DNA from 2 places in the Rossellomorea sp. GAMAL-10_SWC genome. Region 2 is predicted to be linked to the other one. Evidence: a T-box and tRNA genes for the amino acid it is inferred to sense, from the RefSeq annotation. Region 2 holds a T-box; the other holds one or more tRNA genes.
What was found. A T-box is a leader RNA that pairs with one kind of tRNA and senses whether it is charged. The one in region 2 lies ahead of asnS (asparagine--tRNA ligase), so its partner is inferred to be a tRNA-Asn.
Positions count from the first base shown of each region.

Region 1: it has a tRNA-Asn gene. The T-box ahead of asnS (asparagine--tRNA ligase) is inferred to sense a tRNA for this amino acid. The anticodon was not compared.

Region 1 is NZ_CP144911.1:4,176,925-4,192,415, reverse strand. Features, by position in the region: gene salA (Mrp/NBP35 family ATP-binding protein) at 1-858, shown strand, start outside; gene V5E38_RS20295 (KinB-signaling pathway activation protein) at 1,051-1,638, shown strand; gene pdaB (polysaccharide deacetylase family protein) at 1,660-2,427, opposite strand; gene V5E38_RS20285 (hypothetical protein) at 2,580-2,756, shown strand; rRNA gene V5E38_RS20280 (16S ribosomal RNA) at 3,108-4,657, shown strand; rRNA gene V5E38_RS20275 (23S ribosomal RNA) at 4,811-7,748, shown strand; rRNA gene rrf (5S ribosomal RNA) at 7,867-7,982, shown strand; tRNA gene V5E38_RS20265 (tRNA-Asn) at 7,994-8,068, shown strand; tRNA gene V5E38_RS20260 (tRNA-Thr) at 8,082-8,154, shown strand; tRNA gene V5E38_RS20255 (tRNA-Glu) at 8,171-8,245, shown strand; tRNA gene V5E38_RS20250 (tRNA-Val) at 8,256-8,331, shown strand; tRNA gene V5E38_RS20245 (tRNA-Tyr) at 8,350-8,434, shown strand; tRNA gene V5E38_RS20240 (tRNA-Gln) at 8,443-8,517, shown strand; tRNA gene V5E38_RS20235 (tRNA-Lys) at 8,546-8,618, shown strand; tRNA gene V5E38_RS20230 (tRNA-Gly) at 8,635-8,709, shown strand; tRNA gene V5E38_RS20225 (tRNA-Ala) at 8,730-8,805, shown strand; gene rocF (arginase) at 9,045-9,944, shown strand; gene cdaA (diadenylate cyclase CdaA) at 10,532-11,350, shown strand; gene V5E38_RS20210 (CdaR family protein) at 11,343-12,632, shown strand; gene glmM (phosphoglucosamine mutase) at 12,646-13,989, shown strand; gene glmS (glutamine--fructose-6-phosphate transaminase (isomerizing)) at 14,524-15,491, shown strand, end outside.
Region 2 is NZ_CP144911.1:2,506,974-2,522,464, reverse strand. Features, by position in the region: gene V5E38_RS12470 (YolD-like family protein) at 1-219, shown strand, start outside; gene V5E38_RS12465 (DUF1659 domain-containing protein) at 298-522, shown strand; gene V5E38_RS12460 (DUF2922 domain-containing protein) at 540-755, shown strand; gene V5E38_RS12455 (Cof-type HAD-IIB family hydrolase) at 1,230-2,069, shown strand; gene V5E38_RS12450 (hypothetical protein) at 2,251-2,427, shown strand; gene V5E38_RS12445 (BclA C-terminal domain-containing protein) at 2,645-3,091, shown strand; gene V5E38_RS12440 (DinB family protein) at 3,270-3,764, shown strand; gene V5E38_RS12435 (phosphotransferase) at 3,931-4,830, shown strand; gene srtD (class D sortase) at 4,892-5,512, opposite strand; gene V5E38_RS12425 (processed acidic surface protein) at 5,516-6,574, opposite strand; gene V5E38_RS12420 (CDGSH iron-sulfur domain-containing protein) at 6,712-6,921, opposite strand; gene V5E38_RS12415 (GNAT family N-acetyltransferase) at 7,111-7,698, shown strand; gene V5E38_RS12410 (iron-containing alcohol dehydrogenase) at 7,757-8,920, shown strand; gene V5E38_RS12405 (alpha/beta hydrolase) at 8,956-9,870, opposite strand; gene V5E38_RS12400 (zinc ribbon domain-containing protein) at 9,894-10,139, opposite strand; T-box leader at 10,513-10,751, shown strand; gene asnS (asparagine--tRNA ligase) at 10,803-12,194, shown strand; gene V5E38_RS12390 (YqkE family protein) at 12,378-12,632, shown strand; gene V5E38_RS12385 (4-hydroxyphenylacetate 3-hydroxylase family protein) at 12,903-14,402, shown strand; gene V5E38_RS12380 (IclR family transcriptional regulator) at 14,462-15,208, shown strand; gene V5E38_RS12375 (cupin domain-containing protein) at 15,262-15,491, shown strand, end outside.

The DNA of each region.
Region 1 (15,491 bases), 1.7 Mb from region 2:
AATGGTGCTGATACAGTTGGAATTCGATTTACTGAATTTACAGAAGAAGAAAAAGGTCAGTTTATTGAAGACAATGAAGAAAACTCAACACTTTCACTATTAGATAATAAAAAAGTACAATTTTTAGCGATCGCAAGTGGAAAAGGTGGAGTAGGAAAATCAACTGTTTCTGTAAACTTAGCTGTTTCTCTAGCAAGATTAGGTAAAAAAGTAGGTATAATAGATGCTGATATTTATGGCTTTAGTGTACCGGATATGATGGGGATTACGACAAGACCTGTGATCAGGGGTGAGCGTATCATTCCAGTCGATCGTTTTGGCGTAAAGGTTATTTCAATGGGATTCTTTGTAGAAGATAATTCACCAATTATTTGGAGAGGTCCAATGCTTGGTAAAATGCTACAACAGTTTTTCACAGAAGTTGAATGGGGAGATTTAGATTATTTATTACTAGATTTACCACCAGGTACTGGAGATGTAGCGTTAGACGTTCATAGCATGTTACCATCTTGTAAGGAAATAATTGTTACAACACCACATCCTACAGCTTCAATTGTTGCGGCTAGAGCGGGAGTAATGGCATTAAAAACAAATCATGAAATTATTGGTGTTGTAGAAAACATGAGTTATTTTGAAAGTAAAAAAACTGGCGAAAAAGAGTATGTTTTTGGTAAAGGTGGAGGAGAAAGGCTTGCAAAAGAGCTTCAAACAACTCTATTAGGACAATTACCTTTACAGCAGCCTGATTGGGATGAAGAGGACTTTGCTCCTTCAATATATGATAAAGATCACCCAACTGGTAAAATCTATACGTTGATTGCTGAGCAAGTAGTCGAAAAAATCGTATTAAATAAATAATAAACAATACCCTTTTAATTTGTATGCTTGTTTTTTGTTATCAATGGTTATACGATAACCATTGATAATATTTAGACATGAATTAAATTATTAGGGTATTTATATTGATTAAATAGTTAATAAAGTTTTATATGAATCGTTAATTTAAGAAGAAAATCAGAAGCTTTGTGAAAACGGGGGATTAAGAAACGAATGACGAGTCGGAAATTGGTTCGATTATTTTTAACAACATTACTAGTTGGTGGGATCGCAACAATCTTAACGGGTATTCTTTATGGATATAAAGAGTATTTTGGTTATGTTCAAGATGGTAGATTTATTAAACTTCTAGTAGAAGTATCATTTTTATTTATATTAGGATTAGTATTCAGTGCTGTAAGTCAGATGGGATTCTTTGCATATTTGACAATACATAGATTCGGATTAGGCTTATTTAAGTCATTATGGAATACAGTTCAAATTGTATTAATCATATTAGCTCTATTTGATTTAGCTTATTTTCGATTTAAAGAGTATGCGCATGGAGAAGCTTTTACTGTCTATTTAATATTCCCAATAGTACTTTTAGTAGGTAGTTTGATTGTTTCTTATATAAAAATGAAAGAAACAAACAAAGGGGCGTTTATTCCAGCACTATTTTTTATGATTGTCGTTACAATCGTTGAATGGGTTCCTGCATTAAGACAGAATGATCTTTCGTGGTTAATTCTAATGTTAGTACCGTTATTTATTTGTAATGCGTATCAGTTATTAACACTACACAAAATACTAAAAAGCTAAGAGAAATTTCTCTTAGCTTTTTTATTTTACAACTTTAATATTTGTTTTAGTATTAGATATCATTTGAGAAACTGTTATGTTTTTATATCCTTCTTCTTTTAAGTAGGACCAAATTAATGGCAATGCTTTTGGCGTTTGAAGTGCCGAATCACTTGCATGAAGCAAAATGATGTCGCCCGGATCAGTATTATTTTCTACGCTTTTAACAATTTTATTTGTTCCAGGATTTCTCCAGTCTTCAGTATTAACACTCCAATGAATCACAGAAAGATTGTTCCGTGCAGCAAGTTTTATAACTTCTTTATTATATTCACCATTTGGTGGTCTAAATAACTTAACATCTTTTACGCCTAGACGATTAAATACTTCTGCTGAATTATTTAAATCTCTTTGCATTTCAACTGGAGTTAGCTGGGTGTAGCTTTTATATCGATACCCAAGTGTTCCAATCTCGTGACCTTGCTTAACGATTGTTTCAACGATCTCTGGATGTCGCTCTGCCCATGATGCAGATAAGAAAAAAGTGGCATTCGTAATTTTTTGATTTCGTAATACATCCAAAACTTTGAGTACATTTTCATCGCCCCAGCTTATATCAAAAGTAAGAGCTACATTTTTTTGCGAGGCATCACCTTTGTAAATTGCCATTGGCCCTTTGTTGGTTGAAAAAGTTGAAAATGTTTTAGGTGCTTGTATATAAACTAAGCAAGCTGTGAAAAATGCAATAATAGTAATTAAAGAAAATTGCTTTAGTTTCCTTTTTGAAGTGATGTAAAAGTAAAAAAGCATAAAATCGCCTTCTTTCTTGTCCAAGTTCTTATATAAAGGATATGAGATTTAGTAAGCTTGTATGCTATAAAACGAAATGATTAAATGTTTTAAGTATTAGAACAATAAAACTGGGATTTTCTTAAAGACGAAAGTACCATGGAGTGGGAATTATGTTTGGTATACTTCTAAATAAGGAGCATGTATTAGAGATCGAGTCGCTCATAATACGCTCGCTATATGAATTAGATAAAGAGTTATCATCGCATAACTTAAATGAAAGAGTTAAAAATGAAATGATTCTAAAGAAGAAAATCTTATATGAAGTGTATAATAGATTACCGCTGTGAGAGGATTCACTTAAATAATGGTGTAGAGTGTAAAAAGTATAATTGCTTTCCATTTTCGCAATTAGTAGGAGGCTTGTTCATTTAGTCCATGAAAAAGATTTTTAAAAAAATCATATTTTGTGTTGACGTTATATTTGAATACGTGGTATATTATTTCTTGTCTTCAACGACAACAAGAACTGATTCAACAAATTAAAAAATAATTTTTAAAAAATGTTGACAGACTATATTACGAAATGGTAATATTAAAAAGTCGCTTACGAGCGATGAAGTGAACTTTGAAAACTAAACAAAACATGAAGTAAACGTCAATTATTAGTTTTTTGAGCAATACAAGATTTAAACTTAACTTTTATGGAGAGTTTGATCCTGGCTCAGGACGAACGCTGGCGGCGTGCCTAATACATGCAAGTCGAGCGGACTAATGGGAGCTTGCTCCCGTTAGTTAGCGGCGGACGGGTGAGTAACACGTGGGCAACCTACCTGTAAGACTGGGATAACTTCGGGAAACCGGAGCTAATACCGGATGACATAAAGGAACTCCTGTTCCTTTATTGAAAGATGGCTTTGGCTATCACTTACAGATGGGCCCGCGGCGCATTAGCTAGTTGGTGAGGTAACGGCTCACCAAGGCGACGATGCGTAGCCGACCTGAGAGGGTGATCGGCCACACTGGGACTGAGACACGGCCCAGACTCCTACGGGAGGCAGCAGTAGGGAATCTTCCGCAATGGACGAAAGTCTGACGGAGCAACGCCGCGTGAGCGATGAAGGCCTTCGGGTCGTAAAGCTCTGTTGTTAGGGAAGAATAAGTGCTAGTTGAATAAGCTGGCACCTTGACGGTACCTAACCAGAAAGCCACGGCTAACTACGTGCCAGCAGCCGCGGTAATACGTAGGTGGCAAGCGTTGTCCGGAATTATTGGGCGTAAAGCGCGCGCAGGCGGTTTCTTAAGTCTGATGTGAAAGCCCCCGGCTCAACCGGGGAGGGTCATTGGAAACTGGGAAACTTGAGTGCAGAAGAGGAAAGTGGAATTCCAAGTGTAGCGGTGAAATGCGTAGAGATTTGGAGGAACACCAGTGGCGAAGGCGACTTTCTGGTCTGTAACTGACGCTGAGGCGCGAAAGCGTGGGGAGCAAACAGGATTAGATACCCTGGTAGTCCACGCTGTAAACGATGAGTGCTAAGTGTTAGAGGGTTTCCGCCCTTTAGTGCTGAAGTTAACGCATTAAGCACTCCGCCTGGGGAGTACGGTCGCAAGACTGAAACTCAAAGGAATTGACGGGGGCCCGCACAAGTGGTGGAGCATGTGGTTTAATTCGAAGCAACGCGAAGAACCTTACCAGGTCTTGACATCCTCTGACAACCCTAGAGATAGGGCTTTCCCTTCGGGGACAGAGTGACAGGTGGTGCATGGTTGTCGTCAGCTCGTGTCGTGAGATGTTGGGTTAAGTCCCGCAACGAGCGCAACCCTTGATCTTAGTTGCCAGCATTTAGTTGGGCACTCTAAGGTGACTGCCGGTGACAAACCGGAGGAAGGTGGGGATGACGTCAAATCATCATGCCCCTTATGACCTGGGCTACACACGTGCTACAATGGATAGTACAAAGGGTTGCAAGACCGCGAGGTGGAGCTAATCCCATAAAACTATTCTCAGTTCGGATTGTAGGCTGCAACTCGCCTACATGAAGCCGGAATCACTAGTAATCGCGGATCAGCATGCCGCGGTGAATACGTTCCCGGGCCTTGTACACACCGCCCGTCACACCACGAGAGTTTGTAACACCCGAAGTCGGTGGGGTAACCTTTTAGGGGCCAGCCGCCTAAGGTGGGACAGATGATTGGGGTGAAGTCGTAACAAGGTAGCCGTATCGGAAGGTGCGGCTGGATCACCTCCTTTCTATGGAGACATCATGAACCGATGGTTCATGTATGAAAATGTTTCTTCATTGTTTTGTTTAGTTTTGAGAGTTCACTCTCAACTTTGTACCTTGAAAACTAGATAATGTCATTCATTAAACTGCGTAAGTTTAATTCAATTAGTTTTAAAATTAGTTAAGTTAGAAAGGGCGCACGGTGGATGCCTTGGCACTAGGAGTCGATGAAGGACGGGACTAACACCGATATGCTTCGGGGAGCTGTAAGTAAGCTTTGATCCGGAGATTTCCGAATGGGGAAACCCACTACTCGTAATGGAGTAGTATCTTTACCTGAATACATAGGGTACTGAGGACAGACCCAGGGAACTGAAACATCTAAGTACCTGGAGGAATAGAAAGCAATAGCGATTTCCTGAGTAGCGGCGAGCGAAACGGAAGATAGCCCAAACCAAGAGGCTTGCCTCTTGGGGTTGTAGGACACTCTATACGGAGTTACAAAGGAACGGGGTAAATGAAGCGACCTGGAAAGGTCCGTCAAAGAAGGTAAAAACCCTGTAGTTGAAACCTCGTTCCCTCTTGAGTGGATCCTGAGTACGGCGGAACACGTGAAATTCCGTCGGAATCTGGGAGGACCATCTCCCAAGGCTAAATACTACCTAGTGACCGATAGTGAACCAGTACCGTGAGGGAAAGGTGAAAAGCACCCCGGAAGGGGAGTGAAAGAGAACCTGAAACCGTGTGCTTACAAATAGTCAGAGCTCGTTAACGAGTGATGGCGTGCCTTTTGTAGAATGAACCGGCGAGTTACGATCCCGTGCAAGGTTAAGTTGAAGAGACGGAGCCGCAGCGAAAGCGAGTCTGAATAGGGCGATATAGTACGTGGTCGTAGACCCGAAACCGAGTGATCTACCCATGTCCAGGATGAAGTTCAGGTAACACTGAATGGAGGTCCGAACCCACGCACGTTGAAAAGTGCGGGGATGAGGTGTGGGTAGCGGAGAAATTCCAATCGAACTCGGAGATAGCTGGTTCTCCCCGAAATAGCTTTAGGGCTAGCCTTATGTGTTAGAGTCTTGGAGGTAGAGCACTGATTGGACTAGGGGCCCCCAACGGGTTACCGAATTCAGTCAAACTCCGAATGCCAATGACTTATCCATAGGAGTCAGACTACGAGTGATAAGATCCGTGGTCAAGAGGGAAACAGCCCAGACCGCCAGCTAAGGTCCCAAAGTATACGTTAAGTGGAAAAGGATGTGGAGTTGCTTAGACAACCAGGATGTTGGCTTAGAAGCAGCCACCATTTAAAGAGTGCGTAATAGCTCACTGGTCGAGTGACTCTGCGCCGAAAATGTAACGGGGCTAAACGTATCACCGAAGCTGCGGATTGATACCGTATGGTATCAGTGGTAGGGGAGCGTTCTAAGGGCGTTGAAGCTAGATCGTAAGGACTGGTGGAGCGCTTAGAAGTGAGAATGCCGGTATGAGTAGCGAAAGACGGGTGAGAATCCCGTCCACCGTATGCCTAAGGTTTCCTGGGGAAGGCTCGTCCTCCCAGGGTTAGTCAGGACCTAAGCCGAGGCCGACAGGCGTAGGCGATGGACAACAGGTTGATATTCCTGTACCACCTCATTTCCGTTTGAGCAATGGAGGGACGCAGAAAGATAGGGTAAGCGCGCTGCTGGATATGCGCGTCCAAGCAATTAGGCTGATGTGTAGGCAAATCCGCACATCATAAGGCTGAGTTGTGATGGCGAGGGAAATATAGTACCGAAGTTCCTGATTCTACGCTGCCAAGAAAAGCTTCTAGCGAGGAAATAGGTGCCTGTACCGCAAACCGACACAGGTAGGCGAGGAGAGAATCCTAAGGTGAGCGAGAGAACTATGGTTAAGGAACTCGGCAAAATGACCCCGTAACTTCGGGAGAAGGGGTGCTCTTTTGGGTGTATGCCCGGGAGAGCCGCAGTGAAAAGGCCCAAGCGACTGTTTAGCAAAAACACAGGTCTCTGCGAAGCCGCAAGGCGAAGTATAGGGGCTGACGCCTGCCCGGTGCTGGAAGGTTAAGAGGAGGGGTTATCCCTTACGGGAGAAGCTCTGAATTGAAGCCCCAGTAAACGGCGGCCGTAACTATAACGGTCCTAAGGTAGCGAAATTCCTTGTCGGGTAAGTTCCGACCCGCACGAAAGGCGTAACGATTTGGGCACTGTCTCAACCATAGACTCGGTGAAATTATAGTACCTGTGAAGATGCAGGTTACCCGCGACAGGACGGAAAGACCCCGTGGAGCTTTACTGCAGCTTGATATTGAATTTTGGTACAGCTTGTACAGGATAGGTAGGAGCCTGAGAAGCCGGAGCGCTAGCTTCGGTGGAGGCGTCGGTGGGATACTACCCTGGCTGTATTGAAATTCTAACCTAGAGCCGTGATCCGGCTCGGAGACAGTGTCAGGTGGGCAGTTTGACTGGGGCGGTCGCCTCCTAAAGAGTAACGGAGGCGCCCAAAGGTTCCCTCAGAATGGTTGGAAATCATTCGAAGAGTGTAAAGGCATAAGGGAGCTTGACTGCGAGACCTACAAGTCGAGCAGGGACGAAAGTCGGGCTTAGTGATCCGGTGGTTCCGCATGGAAGGGCCATCGCTCAACGGATAAAAGCTACCCCGGGGATAACAGGCTTATCTCCCCCAAGAGTCCACATCGACGGGGAGGTTTGGCACCTCGATGTCGGCTCATCGCATCCTGGGGCTGTAGTCGGTCCCAAGGGTTGGGCTGTTCGCCCATTAAAGCGGTACGCGAGCTGGGTTCAGAACGTCGTGAGACAGTTCGGTCCCTATCCGTCGTGGGCGCAGGAAATTTGAGAGGAGCTGTCCTTAGTACGAGAGGACCGGGATGGACACACCGCTGGTGTACCAGTTGTTCTGCCAAGAGCATGGCTGGGTAGCTATGTGTGGAAGGGATAAGTGCTGAAAGCATCTAAGCATGAAGCCCCCCTCAAGATGAGATTTCCCATAGCGTTAAGCTAGTAAGACCCCTGAGAGACGATCAGGTTGATAGGTCAGAGGTGGAAGCGTGGTGACACGTGGAGCTGACTGATACTAATCGGTCGAGGACTTAACTAACAAGTTTGATAATGACATTATCTAGTTTTGAGGGTATAAGTTTTATAAAAAAATTCATAAAAGTTATTGACTTTTAAATGAAATTTGATATAATAATTAATGTCCTAAATAAAATGAATCAAGTGATGATAGCGAAGAGGTCACACCCGTTCCCATACCGAACACGGCAGTTAAGCTCTTCAGCGTCGATGGTAGTTGGGGGTTTCCCCCTGTGAGAGTAGAACGTCGCTTGGTTTTAAGTTTATTCCGCAGTAGCTCAGTGGTAGAGCACTCGGCTGTTAACCGAGTGGTCGTAGGTTCGAACCCTACCTGCGGAGCCATTTTTAACTTAATGCTTCCATAGCTCAGCAGGCAGAGTACTTCCATGGTAAGGAAGAGGTCACCGGTTCGAGCCCGGTTGGAAGCTTAGGAAAAGTTGTACTGGCCCGTTGGTCAAGCGGTTAAGACACCGCCCTTTCACGGCGGTAACACGGGTTCGAGTCCCGTACGGGTCACCATTTATATTACGGAGGATTAGCTCAGCTGGGAGAGCACCTGCCTTACAAGCAGGGGGTCGGCGGTTCGAGCCCGTCATCCTCCACCATCTAATTTAATAAATACCGGAGGGGTAGCGAAGTGGCTAAACGCGGCGGACTGTAAATCCGCTCCCTGTGGGTTCGGCGGTTCGAATCCGTCCCCCTCCACCATTTATTGTTGGGCTATAGCCAAGCGGTAAGGCAACGGATTTTGATTCCGTCATGCCCTGGTTCGAATCCAGGTAGCCCAGCCATTTTTTTATTTTATCGTAATTTTATTACGAGCCATTAGCTCAGTAGGTAGAGCATCTGACTTTTAATCAGAGGGTCGAAGGTTCGAATCCTTCATGGCTCACTCTTTTTTTTTATGTGCGGAAGTAGTTCAGTGGTAGAATACAACCTTGCCAAGGTTGGGGTCGCGGGTTCGAGCCCCGTCTTCCGCTCCATTCGCATATACATAAATAGTGGGGCCTTAGCTCAGCTGGGAGAGCGCCTGCCTTGCACGCAGGAGGTCAGCGGTTCGATCCCGCTAGGCTCCACCAATATACATAAAGTTAAACCTTAGTCATTTGACTAAGGTTTTTTGTTGTATATAATCATATGATATAGTAATTCAAAAGCTAAAAATGCATATGTATACAAAAAAATGTCGAGTTGACCCATTTGTTTCAAAAGATTTAAACTATTAATATAATTAATAACTTTAACAGCCAAAAAATTATATTTTTTCAAAATCAAGTAAGCGTTTTCTTTTATGAATTCATAGATGGGGGAAATAAAAATGTTAAAAGATATTTCAATTATTGGAGTACCACTAGATTTAGGACAAACTAGACGTGGAGTAGATATGGGACCAAGTGCAATTAGATATGCACAATTACACGAACGTATTGAAAGAATGTCTTATCAAGTAGAAGACTTAGGCGATATTTTAGTAGAACGTACACCTGTTAAAGAAGATAATTCAGAACATAATTTAAAGAACTTAAAATCTGTAAAAGAAACATGTGAAAAGCTTGCTGCTGAAGTAGATGAAGTTATTAAAAGAAATAGAATGCCACTAGTACTTGGCGGTGATCATAGTATTGCAATCGGTACATTAGCAGGTGTATCAAAACATTATAATAATCTAGGATTAATTTGGTTTGATGCACATGGAGATTTAAATACTGCTGAAACATCTCCTTCTGGTAATATTCATGGTATGTCATTAGCTGTTTCTTTAGGTCATGGCCACGATTTATTAACGAAAATAGGTGGTTACTTCCCTAAAGTAAAACCAGAGAACGTGATCATTATTGGCGCACGTGATCTTGATGAAGGTGAAAGAGCAATTATTAAAGAATTAGGAATTAAAGTTTATACAATGCATGAAATTGATAAATTAGGAATGACAAAAGTAATGGAAGAAAGCATTGACCACTTAAAAGGGTGTGACGGTGTACACTTATCATTAGATCTTGATGGATTAGATCCAATTCACGTTCCTGGAGTGGGCACACCTGTTCCTGGAGGAATCACTTATAGAGAAGGTCACTTAGCAATGGAAATGTTATCTGATGCTGATATCATTACTTCTATTGAATTCGTAGAAGTTAATCCAATTTTAGACGAAAGAAATAGAACAGCAATCGTAGCCGTTGCATTAATAGGCTCATTATTAGGTGAGAAGTTACTATAATTATTAAATAAAATTCACTAAAGAGAGATTAAAGTTGCGTAGTCAATGTTCAAACAAATTATGGCTATTGATTACAATGCTTAGATCTTAATTGACCACCTACAAACTGATTTATAAACAAATGTTAGATTACACTAAGTAAAGGGTATTTGATTAGATATTTAATGCAGACTTTTTTTATGAATAAGTTGATTGGAACGAAAGGATGCTCGACTCCTATGGGATAGGTCTCGCCCCATGGAAAGCGAGCATCCTGTAGTGGAAATCAACATCACTCTACTCCTTTTACGAAAATTTTCTATATAATTGACTAGGTTGTTTTTCAACTACAAGAAGCTAGCATTCGCTAGCTTTTTTGTTTTTATAAAAACCGTTTGGGACTGTCCTTCAAGAAAGAAATAATTGTTGGTTATTCTTCTACGAATTTAGATAACAACATATATAATTCTGTAATTTTGTTTAATATAACTAAAATAGTCGTTAAAGTATTGTTAATATAATTAATAACTCACAAATTTTGTGTATTGCAAAAATATGGTATAATACTCAAGATACAGTTTTATTCTATAGAATTTGGAGGGTAAAAGATGCCTTCTTTACATATAAATTTTTTACAGTATTTACAGAATGGATTAGATATCCTAATAGTCTGGTTTGTTATATATAGATTAATTATCATTATTCAAGGGACGAAGGCAGTCCAACTCTTAAAAGGTGTAACAATCATTATTGTCGTAAAAGTATTAAGCAGCCTATTTGGCTTGCATACTTTACAATTTTTAATGGATCAAGCATTAACATGGGGATTCTTGGCGGTTATTATTATCTTTCAACCAGAATTAAGGAGAGCACTAGAACAGCTTGGACGTGGCCGTTTCTTCTCTAGAACGACAGGTAGTGGGATTAATGACCGAAATGATATTGTTGAGAACATTGCAAAAGCCACTGAATACATGGCTAAACGAAGAATAGGTGCACTTATTTCATTTGAGAGACAAACAGGTATGGGTGACTACATAGAGTCTGGTATTCGTATGAATGCTAATTTATCATCAGAATTATTAATTAATATCTTTATACCAAATACACCACTACATGACGGAGCGGTAATTATACAAGGTGAAAAGATAACAGCAGCAGCCTGCTATTTACCTTTGTCTGAGAGTGCATTTATTTCAAAGGAATTAGGAACGAGACATCGAGCAGCAGTCGGTATCAGTGAAGTTACTGACAGTATTACGATAGTAGTTTCTGAGGAAACAGGTGCAGTTTCAGTAGCAAGGAATGGAAACCTATATAGAGAATTATCAAAAGACGAGCTTATAAACTTATTAAATACTGAACTAAAATCACCAGAAGAGTCCACTACATCTAAATGGAATTGGAAGGTGAAACGTAATGGATAATTTTATGGATAATCGTTGGATATTAAGAGGAATCGCTTTACTAGTAACATTATTACTTTTCATGTCTGTCAATCTAGTTCCACAATCAAGTACATCGGGATTAGGAGACATACCGTTTGTTAATAATAAAGAATTAGTGCGAGACGTACCAGTGACACCTATTTACGATCAACGTAATCTAATTGTAACTGGAATTCCAAAGAATGTTTCAGTGCAATTAGATGGACCAAATAGTATTGTAAAAACTGCTGAAATGAAGAAGGATTTTGAAGTATATTTGGATCTAACTTCTTATGCTTTAGGTACATATGAAGTTCCTTTAAAAATTAGAAATATTTCAGATAAAATAAAGGCAACTATTAAACCAAGAACAGTTAGAGTGACAATTAATGAAAAAATTGAAAAAGCAGTTTCAGTTAAAGTTGTCTATCTAAATGAAAAAAGGATTAAACATGGCTATAAGACAGAAAATGCAATTGTTAAACCTGGTTTAGTGACAATAGTAGGATCAAGAGATGAAGTTTCACAAGTGGCATATGCAACTGTTGGTGTGGATGTTACTGATGCGAATCAGACATTTAGTCAGGTGTTACCTGTTAGATTATACAATAAAAAAGGTGTTCAACTTCCGTTCACTACAAGTCCAAGAAAAGTTGAAGTAACTGTCCCTATTGTTTCTGAAAGTGCTAGCTTCCCGATTAAGTTAGTGCAAACAGGAACACTTAAGGATGGTTTAAAACTAAGTAGTCTTGCTAGTAAAGTTGATGCAATAAGAATTTATGCGTCTAAAGATTGGTTGGACAAGTTTAACGGTCCTATAGAAGTGCCAGTTGACATATCTTCATTTAATCAAAGTGGTACATATGAAGTTAATGTACCTACGCCAAATGGAGCATTTAGAGTTGACTCTAGCACGATTAATGTAGACGTTAATTTTGATCAAGAAACGGAAAAGAAATTTAGTAATATCCCTATTAATTTAGTGGGTGAAAATAATCAATTTGAATATAAGTTTACTAAGCCTCCATTAGGAAAAGTAGTAGTTACTGCTAAGGGATTTAAGGATGACTTGGATGCGATTAATCCAAGCGATTTAAATATTACAGCAAAAGTTAATGGACTAGATCCAGGAACTAGAGATGTAGCGCTTACTATTACCGGCCCTAAAGGAGTTATATATAGTTTAGAGTTTGATACAATAACGATTGAAATTACTGATAAAAAATCTGCTCAAACTGATGAAAATGAGAATTCAGGCGATGTAGGACAGTCATCGAATTAGAAGGAGAGTTAAAATGGGTAAATATTTTGGTACTGATGGTGTACGAGGAGTTGCAAATAAAGAGTTAACTCCTGAATTAGCATATAAAATTGGACGCTGTGGCGGTTATGTATTAACTAAAAACAATGTCAAACCTAAAATAATTGTTGGGCGTGACACACGTGTATCAGGACATATGCTTGAAGGAGCACTAGTTGCAGGTTTATTATCAATTGGTGCTGAAGTTATGAGATTAGGTGTTATTTCTACTCCAGGTGTTGCCTATTTAACAAAAGCACTTGGAGCACAAGCGGGTGTTATGATTTCAGCTTCACATAATCCTGTTGCAGATAATGGGATTAAGTTTTTTGGTCCAGACGGTTTTAAATTGTTGGATGAGCAAGAAGATGAAATTGAAGAGCTAATGGATGCAGAAGTTGATCATCTACCAAGACCAACTGGAAATGATTTATGTCAAGTTAGTGATTATTTTGAAGGTGGTCAAAAATATCTACAATTCCTTAAAAACACAATTGATGAAGATTTCTCTGGCCTATTAGTTGCTCTAGATTGTGCACACGGTGCTACTTCTTCATTAGCGCCATATTTATTCGCAGATTTAGAAGCAGATATTGTTACAATGGGAACGAATCCTAATGGATTTAATATAAACGATGGTGTAGGTTCTACACATCCTGAAGCTTTAGCAGTTCTTGTAAAGGAAAAAGGTGCTGACATCGGTTTATCATTCGATGGTGATGGAGATCGTCTAATTGCAATCGATGAAAATGGTGAAATCGTTGATGGTGACCAAATAATGTATATTTGTGCAAAATATTTAAATGAAAAAGGTCGTCTAAAACAAAACACAATTGTATCAACTGTTATGAGTAACTTAGGCTTCTACAAAGCAGTAGAAACGAATGGGATGAAAAGTGCAGTTACAGGTGTTGGAGATCGCTATGTAATGGAAGAGATGAGAAAGAATGGCTTCAATCTTGGCGGTGAGCAATCTGGTCACATCATCTTTTTAGATCATATTACGACTGGTGATGGTATGTTAAGTGCGATTCAGCTCGTAAGTATTGTTAAAGAAACAGGTAAAACTTTATCACAATTAGCTGGAGAAATGAAAAAGTATCCACAATTATTAATTAATGTTCGTGTTACAGATAAAAATGAAGCACTTAATAACGAACGCATTAAAGCAATCATTTCAGAGGTAGAAGAAGAAATGAACGGCAATGGTCGCATTTTAGTTCGTCCTTCTGGTACTGAGCCACTTATTCGTGTAATGGCTGAGGCTCCTTCTGAGGCAGAATGTAAACAATATGTTGAACGTATTGTTGCTGTTGTAAAAGAAGAAGTTGGAGAATAATATAAATTAAAAAATATGCATTGATGAGCACTTTTGTGTAAGTCTATGCATATTTTTGTTATATACAGCTATTCTATAACTTATTTCAACATATTTTTGTTGACCATTTTTAATACAGTATAGTATAGTTGTTTTATTGTTTTCCTAACAGGGAAGGAGTATAGAAATAATAAAGTATTAAAAAAGCGCCAGAACTACATTAGACGTGAATGTGTAGTTGACGAGGTGGAGTTTTATCGAAGTTTCGGCGGATGACTCCCGGTTGCTGTATCACAACCGAAATTATTTATGTAAAACACATGGGTGACTGTGTGCACAAACGTAAATAATCTGATACACCGTTTAAAACAAAAAAAATGAACTCGCTAATGAGCGGAATATGAAAGGTAGGTGGATATTGCTTGTAAGTCCTCTACCATTATTAAACATGACGAGGGAATAGAAAATTAAATAGTTAAACGGTTAGGAAAACAGCGTTCCATTCCTATACATTTTGTATGTCTTGTTTTAGGACTTACTAAGCAATAGTTAATTATGTGTGGAATCGTTGGATATATTGGAAATGATAATGCGAAAGAAATTTTATTAAAAGGTTTAGAGAAATTAGAGTATCGTGGTTACGATTCTGCTGGGATTTCACTTTTAACTGACAATGGTGTAGAAGTTTATAAAGAAAAAGGTAGAATTGCAGTATTACGTAAATCAATCCCTACAAAAACGGACGGAAACGTTGGAATTGGTCATACAAGATGGGCAACGCATGGTGCTCCAAGTAAACGTAATGCGCATCCTCACCAAAGCTCTACTGAACGTTTTACACTTGTTCATAATGGCGTTATCGAGAACGATGTACAATTAAAAAACGATTATTTAAATGATATTGAATTTACAAGTGATACAGATACTGAAGTAATTGTTCAGTTAGTTGAACTGCATATAAAAAAAGGTTTATCTGTGCTTGATGCTTTTAGAGAAACACTTAAGCTTCTGAAAGGTTCATATGCAATTGCATTATTAGATAAACAAAACGATGATGTAATTTATGTAGCAAAAAACAAAAGTCCATTACTAGTTGGTGTTGGTGAAGAGTTTAATGTTATTGCATCTGATGCGATGGCAATGTTACAAATTACTGATCAATTTATTGAATTAATGGATAAAGAGGTTATTTTACTTACTAAAGATCGTGTTCAATTAATGGACCTAAACGGAAATGTTAAAGAACGTTCTCCATATACTGCAGAAATTGATGCTAGCGATATCGAAAAAGGAACTTATCCTCATTTCATGTTAAAAGAAACAGATGAGCAACCTTTAGTAATCCGTAATATTATCCAAAAGTACCAAGATGAAAACGGCGAGCTTGTGATTGACTCAGAAATTAAAGCGGCTTTAGCAGAAGCTGACAGATTATATATTGTTGCTTGTGGAACTAGTTATCATGCTGGTCTTGTTGGAAAACAATTTATTGAAAAAATGGCGGGAGTACCTGTAGAAGTACA
Region 2 (15,491 bases):
GAACAACTATTAGAGGAAATGAACCGTCATCTTCAACAGGCAATTCACGAAGATGAAAGTGTACAAATTACTTATTATAAAGACCACTATCACCATAATGTAAAAGGAAGAATAGGGAAAATTAATTTACACCAAAATAGGTTATCTATTTATGAAGAACAAGCTGGATATATGGAGCTGTTATTAAGTGATATTGTAGATGTGAAGATTGGATCTTGAACAGTCCAAAAAATAATTAACCATTAACGAAAATCCCCCCTTTTTTAAGTACATATACATCGAAAGGGGGAGTTGAAAATGGCACAAATTGCTACTCAACAACTAACATTGTATGTAAATTTACATGCAGGAAAAGATGCACAAGGAAAAATCATTATCAAGAGGAAGGCATATAAAAATGTCCGAGTTGATGTTGATTTAGTGAAGCTAAGTGAAATCGGTAATGCCTTGGCATCATTGCAAGATCTACCATTAGTAGAGCTAGAAGTATTAAGCAATGGACTACTTTTAAACAGTCTATAAAAAAGGAGGAAAGCGATATGATTCAAACATTAGAACTCAAATTTTTAAATGAAAACGAAAAGATTGTTACGCTAACAGTAGACAATCCAACAATTCCAGTTAATCCAACACTAATCAATCAAGTAATGGATAAAATTGTAGCAAACAACGTATTCACCTCTACAAGTGGAATTGTCGTAGCCAAACAAGGCGCACGCTTGGTTGGTAAGGAGATTATTGAGATCGAGTTATAAGTATTATTAAGAAAAGAGTTTTGTAGGTAGTTTAATACCTTCTGAAATGCAGAAGGTCTTTTCAGAGGTGTGAAATATAAATGAGTCAATACCGGAAGTTGTGAAAACGAGCACCCCGTAGTGGAAAACAACATCACTACTCCTTTACAAAAATTTGGAAATTAATTGACAAATTACAAAAACTTGAGTTTCAGACTGATTGCAAGCGCTTGTCTTTCGAGGCGCGAAGCCTGGTGAGGAGCGGAGTTACCTTTGACGGTAATGAGCACCGCAGACAGGCGAAGCAACGAAGAAAGCGAGTTTGTCAACAGTCTGAGACCTTCTGAAATGCAGAAGGTCTTTTTTTGCGTTATAATAATAAAGAATGAAAACATAAAATAGAAGATAGTTAAATTGTAATAAGAATGCTTTAGTAGAATTGGGGAATAGTTAGCATTCAGATTATAAGAGAATAGTAGAAAAGGAGAGAACGACATGGCACTAATTGCAATTGATATGGATGGTACACTGGTAAATGGTAAGAATGGAATACCAATGGAAAACATTGAAAGCATCCGGGCGGCACAAAAGGAAGGAATCCATGTTGTCATTTCTACAGGTAGAATGTATGAAAGTGCGAAGGAAGTATTAGATGAAGCTGGACTAACTTGTCCAATTGTTTGTTTAAATGGCTCCCAAATATATGACTATGAGGCGGGAATTTTACACAACGATTCAATGGATAAAGAAATTTTTGCGAAAGCCTTAAGCATATGTGAAGCGGAAAATAAAACATTTATTATTAGTACTAGTGAAGGATCATTTACAAAGTGTCGAGATACACTATATGATGAATTTTTCACTGATAAGCAAACTGGTAAGACACACAAAGTGACAGCTACTTTAAGAAAGGTTCGAACTTATTCTTCTATTGAGGATTTTAATAATCTTGATGTATATAAAATATTATTTCTTTCCAATAAAGAAGAGGTTATTAGTCGCATTCGTCTAGAACTAATGCAAGAAGAGGGTCTACTGATTACTTCGTCAGGCTCAAATAACGTTGAAATTAATGCAGCAAATGTAAGTAAAGGAGCGGCATTATTAAAGCTTGCACCAATCCTTGGAGTAGATTTAAATGAGAGCATGGCAATTGGAGATAGTTTTAATGATGTCTCTATGTTTAATCGAGTAGGCTTTCCAGTAGCTATGGGAAATGCGAAAGAAGAGCTAAAAGGACACTGTGCATTTGTTACAAAAACAAATGAAGAAGCAGGCGTAGCCCATGCAATTTATCATTTTTTAGATCAAAAACAAAAATTAAAGCAAAGTTAAATTCAATTTATAGACTGGCAAAAGAGAGGAATCAAAAGTCAAAGTACTTTTGAGACTCTCTTTTTTTTATGGGAAATATTGCTGATTTTCTAAAATTTGATATAGTTCCATATTAAAGACATAAAGATTGTATAGGCTAACATAATCTAAATATAAACTATAAAGGATGTGGAGTGTTAAAATGGATGCAGCCTTAGGTGTATTTCCAATCATTATTATGCTTTTTTACATTGCAATTCCTGTAGGTCTTATAGTAGTAATCTCCTACTTCTATAAATTATTTAAAATCCGAAACGAGGAATTAAAGAAGCACAATGAACTATTAAATCGGATTGTAAATGTACTAGAGAGGTCTTAGACTTTCGCAATATATATGCTTAAAAAGAACTTAGTCCGATGATGACTAAGTTTTTTAAAATCTATTAAAATTAAAAAAAAATAAAAAAACTAGTGGACATGCTGTAACGAAAAGAAAAAACTTTCATATTAATAAACTATATCAACAAATATAGACAAGCCTTTAATATGTTACTCCTAAGAGGATTTATGTCTAAATAATAAGAAAAGGTGATAGTATGAGATACCCAAGACCGCCAAGACATCATTTTCCACCAATACCTCCTGGCGAAAGTTTTGCATTTGTTACTAATAGCGGTGGAACAGTTTCTGTTATAAAAGAAGGTACAATTGTAACTTTTCCATCATTTCAGTATTTAGGTGAAGGAGTTACAATTGATCGAGCAAATGATCGACTAACAGTTGAAGTACCAGGTAATTACTTTATTACTTACACAGTGAATTTAAATGCACTATTAGACGTATCTACAAGAATATTAGTAAATGGTAGACCTATAAATGCATCAGCAATCGTAAATGAAGTGAATAGATCCATTTACGGTAGCCAAATGATCTTACCATTAGACGCTGGAGATACAATTTCACTTCAATTGTTTGACTTTGTTGGAGATGTTAAGTTGTTACAAGGCGCTGGAGCTACAATTAATCTATTCAGAGTTCATTAGTACAAGTTTTAATCGTTACTCCTCAAAAGATTCCCTATTTGCGTTACAAGAATGCACTGCTTTTTAAAAAGTAGTGCATTTTTTAATAGGCATAAATCATAAAGTAATAAAGGTGAATCTAGTAATAACCACGAAAGTACATATCGTAAAGTATAAAATTAACAAGGGAGAATGATCTATGAGTAAAAAAGAGTTTCTATTAGATCAATTAGAAGTCTGTAGAAATGTTGAAAGTTGGATTCAACCTTTAAGTGTAGCATTGGAGAATTTAAGTTTAGATGATATAAGTTGGAGACAAAATGATTTTACTCATACGATCGGTGAAATCGTATACCATCTGTATTTCTATAATGAACGATGGTTGAGAAGATTTAATGGAGAAATACCAACTGAAGTGATTGAAAGTAATGCTTCAACTTTTCGGGAAATGGAAAATTTAACAAAAAATGATTGGCAGTCGCTTGTTAAACGGTTAGATGAGAATTTAGCGAATTGGCAGCAAGCTATAAAAGAAGCAGATGAATCAAAGCTTTATGAACAAATTCCAAATTTTCCAGTAGATGGAATCTGGTGGAGAGCGTTATCTAATCTATGTACTCATAATGCTTATCATATTGGGCAAATCCTCTACATACGAAAAGCACTAGGTTCATGGGTATCAAAAGAAGAATAGGAAGCTAATACGGATAATAAACATCATTAAATAATTTATATTGTCGTATAAGAAATAGTAGGCTATTTTGGAAGAAGTGGTAATGGATGGAAATAGAATTGAAAAAAGATAAATAAAGGAAAATGGGGAACTAAAGATGATTACACAAAATGTTAGGGGTTACATTTTGAATAAGTACAATATAAGCGAAGTGGATTTTTTAGGAAAAGGGCAAGAAGCAGAAGTTTACTCTTATGATCAAACGAGAGTCTTAAAATTATATAAACCAACCGCATATTCAAAGTTAGAAATATTAAAGCAATTTTATGAATCAATGAATTCAAGTGATGCAAATTTTGAATTACCAAAAATTCACAAGATAATAAAAGAGAAGGATGTTGTTTTAACAATTGAAAAACGAATTGAAGGCAAAAATATTCAAAAGGATTTATCAAATTATGATGAGCAAGTATTAGATTCTTTCTTTGAAAACTATCTATCTACAATAGTAAGTATTCAAAAGATTGAATTGGAAGAGCAATTTAAAGGCATTAAATTATTAAGTGATTATGATGAAATTTATACAAAGGACTGGAACGATTTTTTAAAACAATCGTTACTAAGAAAAAATACAGAAGTAGATCGATATTTGAAAAGAGATGTATTAGATTACGAAGTGAAATTAAAACGATTAATGGATGCATTTTCAGTTGGATATGAAGGGGAATATGCATTAGTACATGGTGATTATTATCCATCAAATCTATTAGTAAATTCAGATGGACGAATTAATGGTGTAATTGATTTCGGATTAATGACGTTATATGGAGACCCATTATTTGATGTTGCACTAAGCTGGATTTTATTTGATTTATATGATGAATTGGGTGAAATAAAGCTAGAAAAATATTTAAATAAAGTAGTTAATCAATTAGGGGAAGAAGTTAGAAGTACAATCCATTTGTACGTTCTATTTTATAGTATCTATTCGGCAAATTTCTTTTCAGAAACTTGCAGTGATGGACACTATCAATGGAGTGTTCGTAATTTAAATAACGAAAAGTTTTGGGCTGTACTAGAAAATTAATGAAAAATATGAAACTACTAATAAAAAAATGCTCACTATTAAATAGTAAGCATTTTTTTGTTTATTTATTTACTTCTGATTTAACTAAACCGGCTACAAGTATATAACGCTGTGGTGCATGTCCAATAAAATTAAACGGATAACAAGTACTTACCGTTAAAGTTGGTCTTGGTTTTGGGATAATGACAGTGCGATCATCTTTATCAACGATGCGAATCTTATGTACTTTGTAAGTAAATGTACCAGCCGAAGTTTTAACAATTAACGGATCGCCCACTTTTACTTTGCCAAGCTCACGGAATACAGTATCTCGATGTCCAGCAAGAACACTATTATCTCTTTCACCTGGCATCACAGATTTAGCATAATGACCGATTCCTTTTGCAAGCTCATCCTCATCTGTCCCGTGGAAGATTGGTAGAGTTGCAGAAATTCGAGGAATTGTTAATGACCCCATTTCATCGCCAAAATTAGGATAAGTCTTGTAAAGCGGTTCGTCTCTTTTAATTTGCTTCAATTTAGTTGCTGTTTCTGTTTTGATTTCTTTTTTGAAATCATCCTTAGACTGTTTATACAGCACATAGGTTTTAATTAAAGAATAAGCATTTGTTGTAGCAAAAAATAATCCTACAATAAAAAGGAGTGCTGAAAAAATAAGTATGACTTTTCGTTTACGATTCATAGCTTATCGTTTAACAATTACCTTTTTACGTAAAACAACAGCAGTTAACATCATTAACATACCAACCATTGTCCATTCAGTTGTATGAGTTGCAGTAGTTGGAAGTTTACCGCCATTTTCCGTTCTTACTGTAACAGTTGGTTTTGGGTTTTTAATTGCTTTTTGAGTATCTTTAACGATATCTACAATTTGGTCATCACCAATAAGTTCCTCTGGTGAAAATACAGCGTCTAATAATAGATTACCAGCGTTGTCATAAATCTCTAAATATACTTTTATATTTTCCATAGAATCCATAGAATCATCCATAGTAAGTAATTTAGCAAAAGTTAAAGGAGTTTTAACGCCATTTTGTTCAATTGCAACTTTAATATCAATTTTTAAAGTAGATTGAAGCTCTTTAACGATATTCATTAATTCAACTTTTAATTCAGCTGGTAATTCTTTTGGAGTAGCCTCCGTATCCATTGAGAAAAATTCAGGATAATTTTCTTCTAAAGCAGATGCACGTTCTCCTAATGCTTCTAATTTTGCTTCAACAGCAGGATCATCATTCACAACTTTTTCTAGGTATGCAGATAGATTATTAATTTCTGTTTGAGTAATTCCAAACTCTGAAAGAGCACTAGAAAGATCGTCCATAGAAGGGAATTGATCTTCTACACTACCTGACCCTGACTCATCTTCATCTAAATAAATTAAGTTTTCGATATCTGAAGTAAAATAATACGTATCTAGTAAGGATGCATTTTTGTCCATATCATCATATTGGACTGCTAGATCGATAATTTCATCTTCAGTGTAACCGTACTCATCTAGAAGAGCGTCTAAAGTTTTTTGTGTAAGTCTTTCACCTAAAGTATCTTTTAACTCATCAACTGAATCGAAATCAGAGATTGACTCACCGTAGTAAGAATTTAAATAATCCTCTAATTGCTTTTGAGTTAGGTCGATACTAACTAAATAAGTTTTTAATTCATTTGCATTTGGCGCTGCATAAGCAGTTACGCCTGGTACTACTAATGCTGCAGATAAAACGACTGAAGCTATTGCCTTTTTCATATTTGTTCCCCCTAATAGTTCATTCCCTAAATGTGATTAGATCAGTTTTATGAATGATTCAAATATAGAAAAGGTATGAGGGCATAAGAAAGCCGATTATTTAGAGTTGCTCAATAATCGGCGCCAGAAAAATAAAATTATTCTGATTCTTTAGGAGCTCGAACGACAGATTCGAACTTCCCTTTATGAGTACCGTCACAATATGGTAATTTACTTGACATGCCGCATCGACATAATGAGAAAGCTGCTTTTTGCGGATATGTATTCCCTTCAGCATCAACTAACTCAACAGTACCAGTTACACGTAAAGGACCATTATCTAAAACCTTAATTTGAACATCAGACATATTAATTTCCTCCTACACATCTTAGAATTATTATATATTACATTTAAGTTAAAATAAATGGGTGATTTTAATAAAGTATTAATTTTTAACATGAAATTAACATGGATTTAGTATAAAATGAAAAGGTTGTTTTTTTTATCCTAAAAAATGATAAAGGTAAACTAAGAAAAAATTAAGGAGTGACAATTCATGATTCGAATAGCAAAAAAAGAAGATGCCAAACAAATTGTCCCTCTAATTCTACAAGCGATTGAAGATATTGTATTTATGTTAACAGGGACATCATCATACGAACAAGCAACACCAATTTTAGAATATTATGTCCAATCTGAACAAAATCGACTAAGTTACCATAATTGTTTAGTGAAAGAAATTGAAGGAAAAGTTGTAGGAGTGATTATAGCCTACCATTCCATGGAACTATCAGTACTTGATCGTGAAATGCTTGAAATAATAAGTCGTAATTTAAATATCCAAAATGTTAAAGTTGATAAGGAAGCAGATGATGAAGATTTTTATATTGATACATTGTCAGTGCATCCAGATTATCAAGGCAAAGGAATTGGAACTGAATTATTAGAAGGATTACTTTCTTTTGCCAAAAACAAAGGAATTTCACGAGTTTCATTAAATGTAGATCAAGACAAACCATCTGCTCGCCGATTATATGAAAAAGTGGGATTTAAATATGAAAAAGTTAGATTTATTATGAATCATTCATACGATTATTTAGTGTTCCCAATAAATGAAAAAATATTCGAAACAAAAGTCGTTTAAGATGAATCCTTTCGATTGTTTAAGTTAAAATTAAGTTTGAACAATAGGAGGGATACATATGAATTTTTTTACATTTGCAAATCCAACAGAATTGATATTTGGTAAAGATAGTGTACAAAAGTTAAAAGAGAAGGCTGCTATCTTTGGAAAGAATGTTTTAGTTGTATACGGTGGTGGAAGTATTAAGAGAAATGGCCTATACGATCAAATAGTAGGTATTCTTAAAGAAGCTGATAAAACGGTTTATGAACTAAGCGGAGTTGAACCAAATCCGAAATTATCAACAGTTCATAAAGGGATACAAATTTGTAAAGAAGAAAATATTGACTTTGTTTTAGCTGTTGGTGGTGGTTCTGTAATCGACTGTACAAAAGCTATTGCAGTTGGTGCAAAATTTGATGGTGAGATTTGGGATGTTATTACACGTAAAGCATTCCCAACAGATGCAGTAAAATTTGGAACAGTATTAACGCTTGCAGCAACTGGTTCAGAAATGAACGCTGGGTCAGTTATTACAAATTGGGAAACAAATGAAAAATTAGGTTGGGGAAGTAAATTTAGTTACCCAACGTTTTCAATACTAGATCCTCAAAATACATTTACAGTTCCTCGTGATCAAACAGTTTATGGATCAGTGGATATAATGTCACATGTTATTGAGTCATATTTCCACCATGGAACGAATACAAAAATTCAAGATCGTTTCTGTGAGGGTATTTTAAAAACAGTTATTGAAACTGCTCCGATCGCAGTAGAGAAATTGGATGATTATGAAGCTCGTGAAACATTATTATATAGTGGAACGATGGCATTAAATGGAATCTTAAGTATGGGTGTCCAAGGTGATTGGGCTACACATAATATCGAGCATGCTGTTTCTGCAGTAACAGATATTCCACACGGCGGAGGATTAGCAATTATTTTCCCTCATTGGATGGAATATGTAATGAACGAAAATGTTGATCGTTTCTGCCAATTTGCAGATAGAGTATTTGATATCAGGCAAGAATCAATGTCAAAAGAAGAATGGGCTTTAGCTGGTATTAAATCTTTACGCACATTCTGGAACCAAATAGGTGCGCCAAGTCGTTTAAGTGAGTACGGTATTACAAAAGAGCAACTACCTGAAATGGCTACTAAAACGGTTAAATATGGTCCATTTGGTAACTTCAAAAAATTAGATCAAGAAGATGCATTGAAAATTTTAGAGGCAGCTCTTTAAGAAAAACTGGACAGAGAAATAACTCTGTCCAGTTTTTATATTGAATGATGGTTAACGCCAATATTATTTAAAAAAGTTGAAACAATTGAATAGTAATCATCTTTATTTTCATTTAAACTCATAGCGTGTGCACCATTTTCAGCAATGAACAGTTCTCTCTTATTTTGATTTTTCGCTTCAAATAATTTAAGTGTATGTGTAAATGGAATATAAGGGTCTGGTTTACTATGAACAAATAACACGGGATTTTTAATATTATGTGTAGCCAGTAAAGGGGAAATATCCTTAATGAAAAATCCATTCCGAAGCTTTAACCAAATGCTAGAAACGGGAAGGATTGCCCATTTAGGAAGTTTATAATCCATTTTCAAACGATATGTAAGCTGTTCCTCAAATGTAGAGAACGCGCAGTCTGAAATATAGAAAGCTGCAGAATCCTCAATAAAACCAGCATATTGTAACATTGTGCAAGCCCCCATCGACTCTCCATGAATGCCAAGGACAATCTCACCTTTTAAATCCTTTAAATATTGAACAACAGTTTGTAAGTCGTATTTCTCATAATAACCATAGCTAGTTGTATGTCCACCTGACTCCCCATGTCGCCTATGATCATAAGTAAGTACATTAAAACCAAGCTTTAAAAATAGCTCAGCATATTTAATAGAGTTATTCTTATTAACCGTTACACCATGTGTAATAATGACCCAATTATTTGTATCAAAGGCCTCAAACAAGTATCCCTTTAATTCATACCCATAACGAGATTGAATAGAAAAGGGCTGTTTTTGAACAGATCGATACAATCCTTCATCAAATCGGAAATTTTCCAACTCGCGTTGATAAATAAACTCAAGTGAATTTGTTTTCATAAACAAAACTTGCTGCGTAAAATAGTAACCAACTCCAATAAAATAAATGAGAAAAAGAACAGCCACAACAAGCGAGATCATCATAATAGAACCATCACTCTCTATCCAAAAAGAATATCAAGAATTGTAGTTAACTCACCGCGGGTTTTACCTTCTAAAATTGAAGGATTATAAACCTCAACAAAGCCACAATTTAAGCAAGAGACAAATAAAAAATGATTATAATCAATATCTAGTAACTTACTTAAACCTGAACCAGACATTGAAACTTCTTTCGTTTTAGCGTGTGTATGCTTACATTTCGAACAAACAAATTTATCCTTTATCAATTCTTCTGCTCTAGCCATAAATAAAACCCTCCTTTTTAGTAAAGTGTATCATAGGAAAAAGAAAATTTAATAAAGGGATTTTGACAATAAAATTAAGAAATACAAGTTTGAAAATTGAACATTGTCGCTTAATGTTCATAAATACTCCTATTATGATATAAGAAGATTCATGAGTAATAGAGTTTAATTAGCTATAAGATAAGGTGTCTATGGGTAAGTAAAAAGGGAATAAGGTGGAGTATGCTTACTCATAAGGTGTTCATGAGGAAGTAAAAGTGGAAGAAGATGGAGTTTGGTTCATCATCAATGAATATATTTTGGTGGACAACTAGACAAGAGATTATGATTTATGATAAATTATACAAGAAAAATTCCTTTAAAAACTACATATTTTAAATCGATGAAAAGGAAAGTAGTTTTTGCTATATTCGATAGCGAGCTAGGGACGGTGGAAGCCTAGTGATGAAGCATGAATGAAGAACACCTTTGAGTTCTAACCGAACAGGATCTCTTAAGTAGGCTTAGACGTTACCAGCACGTTATTAACTGGGATAAGCAGTGTTAGCTTTAAAGTTGGTCATATTATGACAATTTGGGTGGTACCGCGGAAGTTAGTCTTTCGTCCCTTTTATAGGGATAGAAGGCTTTTTTTATTGGAAAATTAACATAAGGAGGCTAATTATGATAAAGACTGTAGTAAAAGATTTATACAGAAATCAAGAAAATTTTAAAGACAAAACCGTTCAAATTTCAGGATGGATTCGTACTCTTCGTGATTCTAAAACAATTGGTTTTATGGAGTTAAACGACGGTACATTCTTTAAGAGTGTACAAATAGTATTTGAGGATAATCTTGATAATTTCAAAGAAATTACGAAGTTACCGATTAGCTCTACTGTTTTAATAGAAGGTGAATTTATTCCAACTCCGGAAATGAAACAACCTTTTGAAATTAAAGCGACAAAAATTGTGATTGAAGGATTATCAGATACAGATTATCCATTACAAAAAAAGAGACATTCTCTTGAATATTTAAGAACAATTGCACATTTACGTCCAAGAACGAATGCATACTCAGCGGTTTTCAGAGTAAGATCACTTGCATCATATGCCATTCATAAATTCTTCCAAGAAAAAGGATATGTATATGTACATACACCGATTATTACTGGAAGTGACACAGAAGGCGCAGGAGAGATGTTCCGTGTGACAACAATGGATCTGAACCAACTTCCAAAAGCTGAAGGCGGAAAAGTCGATGAAGGCGCGGATTTCTTCGGTAAAGAAACTAACTTAACTGTAAGTGGCCAATTAAATGGTGAAGCTTATGCCCTTGCTTTCCGTAATGTGTATACATTTGGTCCGACATTTAGAGCGGAAAATTCAAATACTGCACGACATGCCGCAGAATTCTGGATGATTGAGCCGGAAGTTGCTTTTGCAGAACTACCAGATATCATGGATCTTGGTGAAGACATGGTTAAGTTTGTAATTAATTACGTATTTGAACAGGCACCTGAAGAAATGGAATTCTTTAATAGCTTTATTGATAAAACACTTATTGAAAGATTAAAAAATGCATTAGAATCTGATTTTGGTAGAGTTACTTATACTGAAGCTGTTGAATTATTACAGAACTCTGGTAAAAAGTTTGACTACCCAGTTGAATGGGGAACAGATTTGCAAACTGAACATGAACGTTACTTAAGTGAGGAAATTTATAAGCGTCCTGTATACGTAACTGACTATCCGAAAGAAATTAAAGCATTTTATATGAGAGCGAATGAGGATGGCAAGACAGTTGCTGCGACAGACTTATTAGTTCCTGGTATTGGCGAATTAATCGGAGGAAGTCAACGTGAGGAAAGAGAAGACGTCCTTGTAGAGCGAATCAAAGAACTTGGTATGAATGAAGAAGATTACTGGTGGTATTTGGAGCTTAGAAAATACGGCGGTACAAAACATTCTGGTTATGGAATTGGATTTGAACGACTTGTTATGTATTTAACAGGAATGAAAAACATCCGTGATGTAATACCATTCCCACGTACACCAGGAAATGCAGATTTTTAAATAGAAAAATGAACAATAGGATGCTGCGGCATCCTATTGTTTTTATGAAGAGCCAAAAGAAACTGAGTTTTAGTATTTGTAAAAAGAGAAATAGTAGTTTTATAATATAATAAGCAAAGATGAAATACTTCTCTTCCTACTATAAATTAATGATAAAATAATGGAAATGGAAGGTGATATGAAATGAAAAAAAGAAAACCACAGCAGCCTGTAAAACCGGCGTACGAACAGAAAGAAAAAATATCATTAGGATCATTAATGAATGAAGAAATTCTTCAAAAATTAAAAAATACAAAAAAACAATTGCAAGAAAATGAAACAAAGCTAAAAGAGGAAGAAGAAGCACGTATTCGTGAAGAAAAGAGATTACGTGAGAAAAATAAATCATTCGAAGAGTTACTTAACGAGAGTAATATCTCTTGGAAGGACTTTAAATAAGACGCTAAATGAGCGTCTTATTTTTTTTGCACGTGTAAAAAATTAATTTAATCATTTTTTTTATAAAAAATTTCACATTGTGAAATTTTTTGATTGTTCAAAATTTTATAATTTTTTATAGTGAAATTAAGTTAAACAAAAGGTAGTAGGTGGTGTAAATAATTTAAGATAGTGAAATTGATCTTTTTGAAAGCGCTTTAAAAAATTTCCGAATTCGATTTAAAAAACAAATGTTAAAAAAATTACATATCGGAGTGGAGGAATTATTAAATGGGGATTCGTACAGGAGCGCAATATATTGATGGACTAAGATCTAGAAAGCCAGAGGTGTGGCTAGGTGGAGAAAAGGTAGAGGATATCGTAAACCATCCAGTTTTCAAACAACCGATTCTAGAGATTGCAAAATTATATGATATGCAGTTCGATCCAGCCTATCAAGACAAAATCACACATATTAGTGAAGAAACTGGTGAGCGAATTTCTAATGCATTTTTAGTGCCTAAGTCATCTGAAGATATTAAAAAACGTGGAGATTTGTTCGAAGCATATGCTAAGTCAACATTTGGTTTAATGGGAAGAACACCAGATTTCTTGAACATTGTTTTAACTTCAATGGCAAGTAATTCATGGTTTTTAGATAAATATAATCCAGAGTGGTCAAAAAATGTCCAAAATTATTTCAAATTTGTTCGTGATAACGACATCTTCTTAACACATGCAATTATTAACCCACAAAATGATCGCAGCAAGCCATCTTATGAACAAAAAGACTTATTTACTCATTTAGGTGCTGTTGAAGAAACGGTTGATGGATTAGTCGTTAGAGGGGCTAAAATGCTTGCAACATTAGCACCGATTACAGATGAAGTCATTATTTATTCATTCCCTGGATTCCATGAAGGTGATGAGCGATATGCTTTAGCATTTGCACTTCCGATTGACACGCCAGGATTAAAAATTTTATGTAGAGAGCAAATGCAAGATGGTAAAAGATCATTTTTTGATCATCCATTAGCATCTAGATTCGAAGAAATGGATGCTGTTCTAGTATTTGAGGATGTGTTAGTTCCTTGGAATCGTGTATTTATTCATAATAATGTTGAAGCTGCAAATAATCTATATCCAAAAACAGGTATTGCACAACAGCCTGCTCACCAGTCTGGCGTAAGAGGCTACGTAAAATTAGCTTTTGCAGTAGAGGTAGCATGCAGGTTAGCTGATTCAATTGGAGTAGATGTTTATTTAAATGTCCAAAATGACTTAGGTGAACTACTACAATCAGTTGAAACAATTCGTGCTTTACTTCGAGTTTCCGAAATAGAGTATGAGACATTACCTTCAGGCGAAGTAAGACCTGCATGGGAACCACTTGAGACGATTCGTGGCTTGCTTCCAACTATGTACCCAAGAGCAATTGAAGTGATTCAAACAATTGGTGCAGGTGGCTTATTAATGTCACCAACAGAAGCAGACTTTGAACATCCTGAGCTAAGAGAAGCTATGGATAAATACTATGTTGGACGTGAAGGTGTATCCTCTTTAGACCGAGTTCAATTATTCAAACTTGCATGGGATTTATGTGGGGAAGCTTTTGGACAAAGAGCACTTCAATATGAAAGATATTATACTGGTGATCCAATTCGAAAAAGAGCAATTTACTATAACCAAATGAAACGTAAGAAAACGTTTAGTATGGTGGACGATGCATTAAACGGAGCAAAAAACTTAAAAGGAGTATCGACTAATCTAGCGAATTCTAAAGTTAACTGATTAATTTTAGAAAGCAGGGATTTTATGAAATTTTTTAGCATCAAAGAGGAGGCGATCTAATGATCTCTTCAGTTCAAAAGATTTCTAGAATATTAGATTGCTTTACAGAAGAAGAACCAGTCCTAGGAAATTTAGAAATAGCTGAAAAGTTAAATATGAATGCAAGCTCGGTCCATCATTTAGTTCGAACTCTTTGTGCTGAAGGGATTTTAATTCAGGATAATAAGAAAAAGTATCGACTTGGTTGGAAGTTGCTTGAATGGAGTAATCACGTTATGTATCAACAAGACATATATAGTGAAGCTATTCCGTTATTAGAAAATCTATTAAAAAATTATGATAGTACCGTTCATATCGGAATGTTTGATAAAGGGGACGTAAGATTTGTCTTAAAAGTTTCCTCTAAACATTCAATACCTGTCCCAACGTTTATAGGTGCTAAACGCCCGGCATATTGTACGAGTACCGGTAAAATTCTACTATCATATAATCCAGCATACTTAAAAACAACGATTGAAAAAGGCTTTAAAGCTTATACAACAAATACAATTACGACTATTGATGCATTAAAAAAAGAAATGACTGCGATTAAAGAGAATGGCTATAGCATAAGCAACAATGAAAATGATTTAGGATTATTCGGAATTGCAGCTCCAATTCAAACATATACAGGTCAAACTTTTGCAGCATTAAATATGGTTGGACCAGTTTCGTATATGATGAGTCAAGACATTGGTCGAATGATTCAAGATGTTGTGAAAACTGCTAAAACAGTCTCAAATCAGCTTGGTTATATTAATGCATAATGATAGCGCTTACTTAAAGTTCAAATAAAAATGAATTAATTGGAGGATTAGAGATGAATCTTAAAAGTCGAGTTTTTAATATTTTCAAATTGATTGAGGATAATAAAGAGCTATTAAAACCACCAGTTAATAATAAAGTTATTTGGGAAGATTCAGAGTATGCTGCAATGATTATTGGAGGACCAAATAAACGTAGAGACTTCCATATCGATCCTGCAGATGAATTTTTCTATCAAATTAAAGGCAATTGCTATGTTGAGTGTATTACACCGGATGGTAAGCG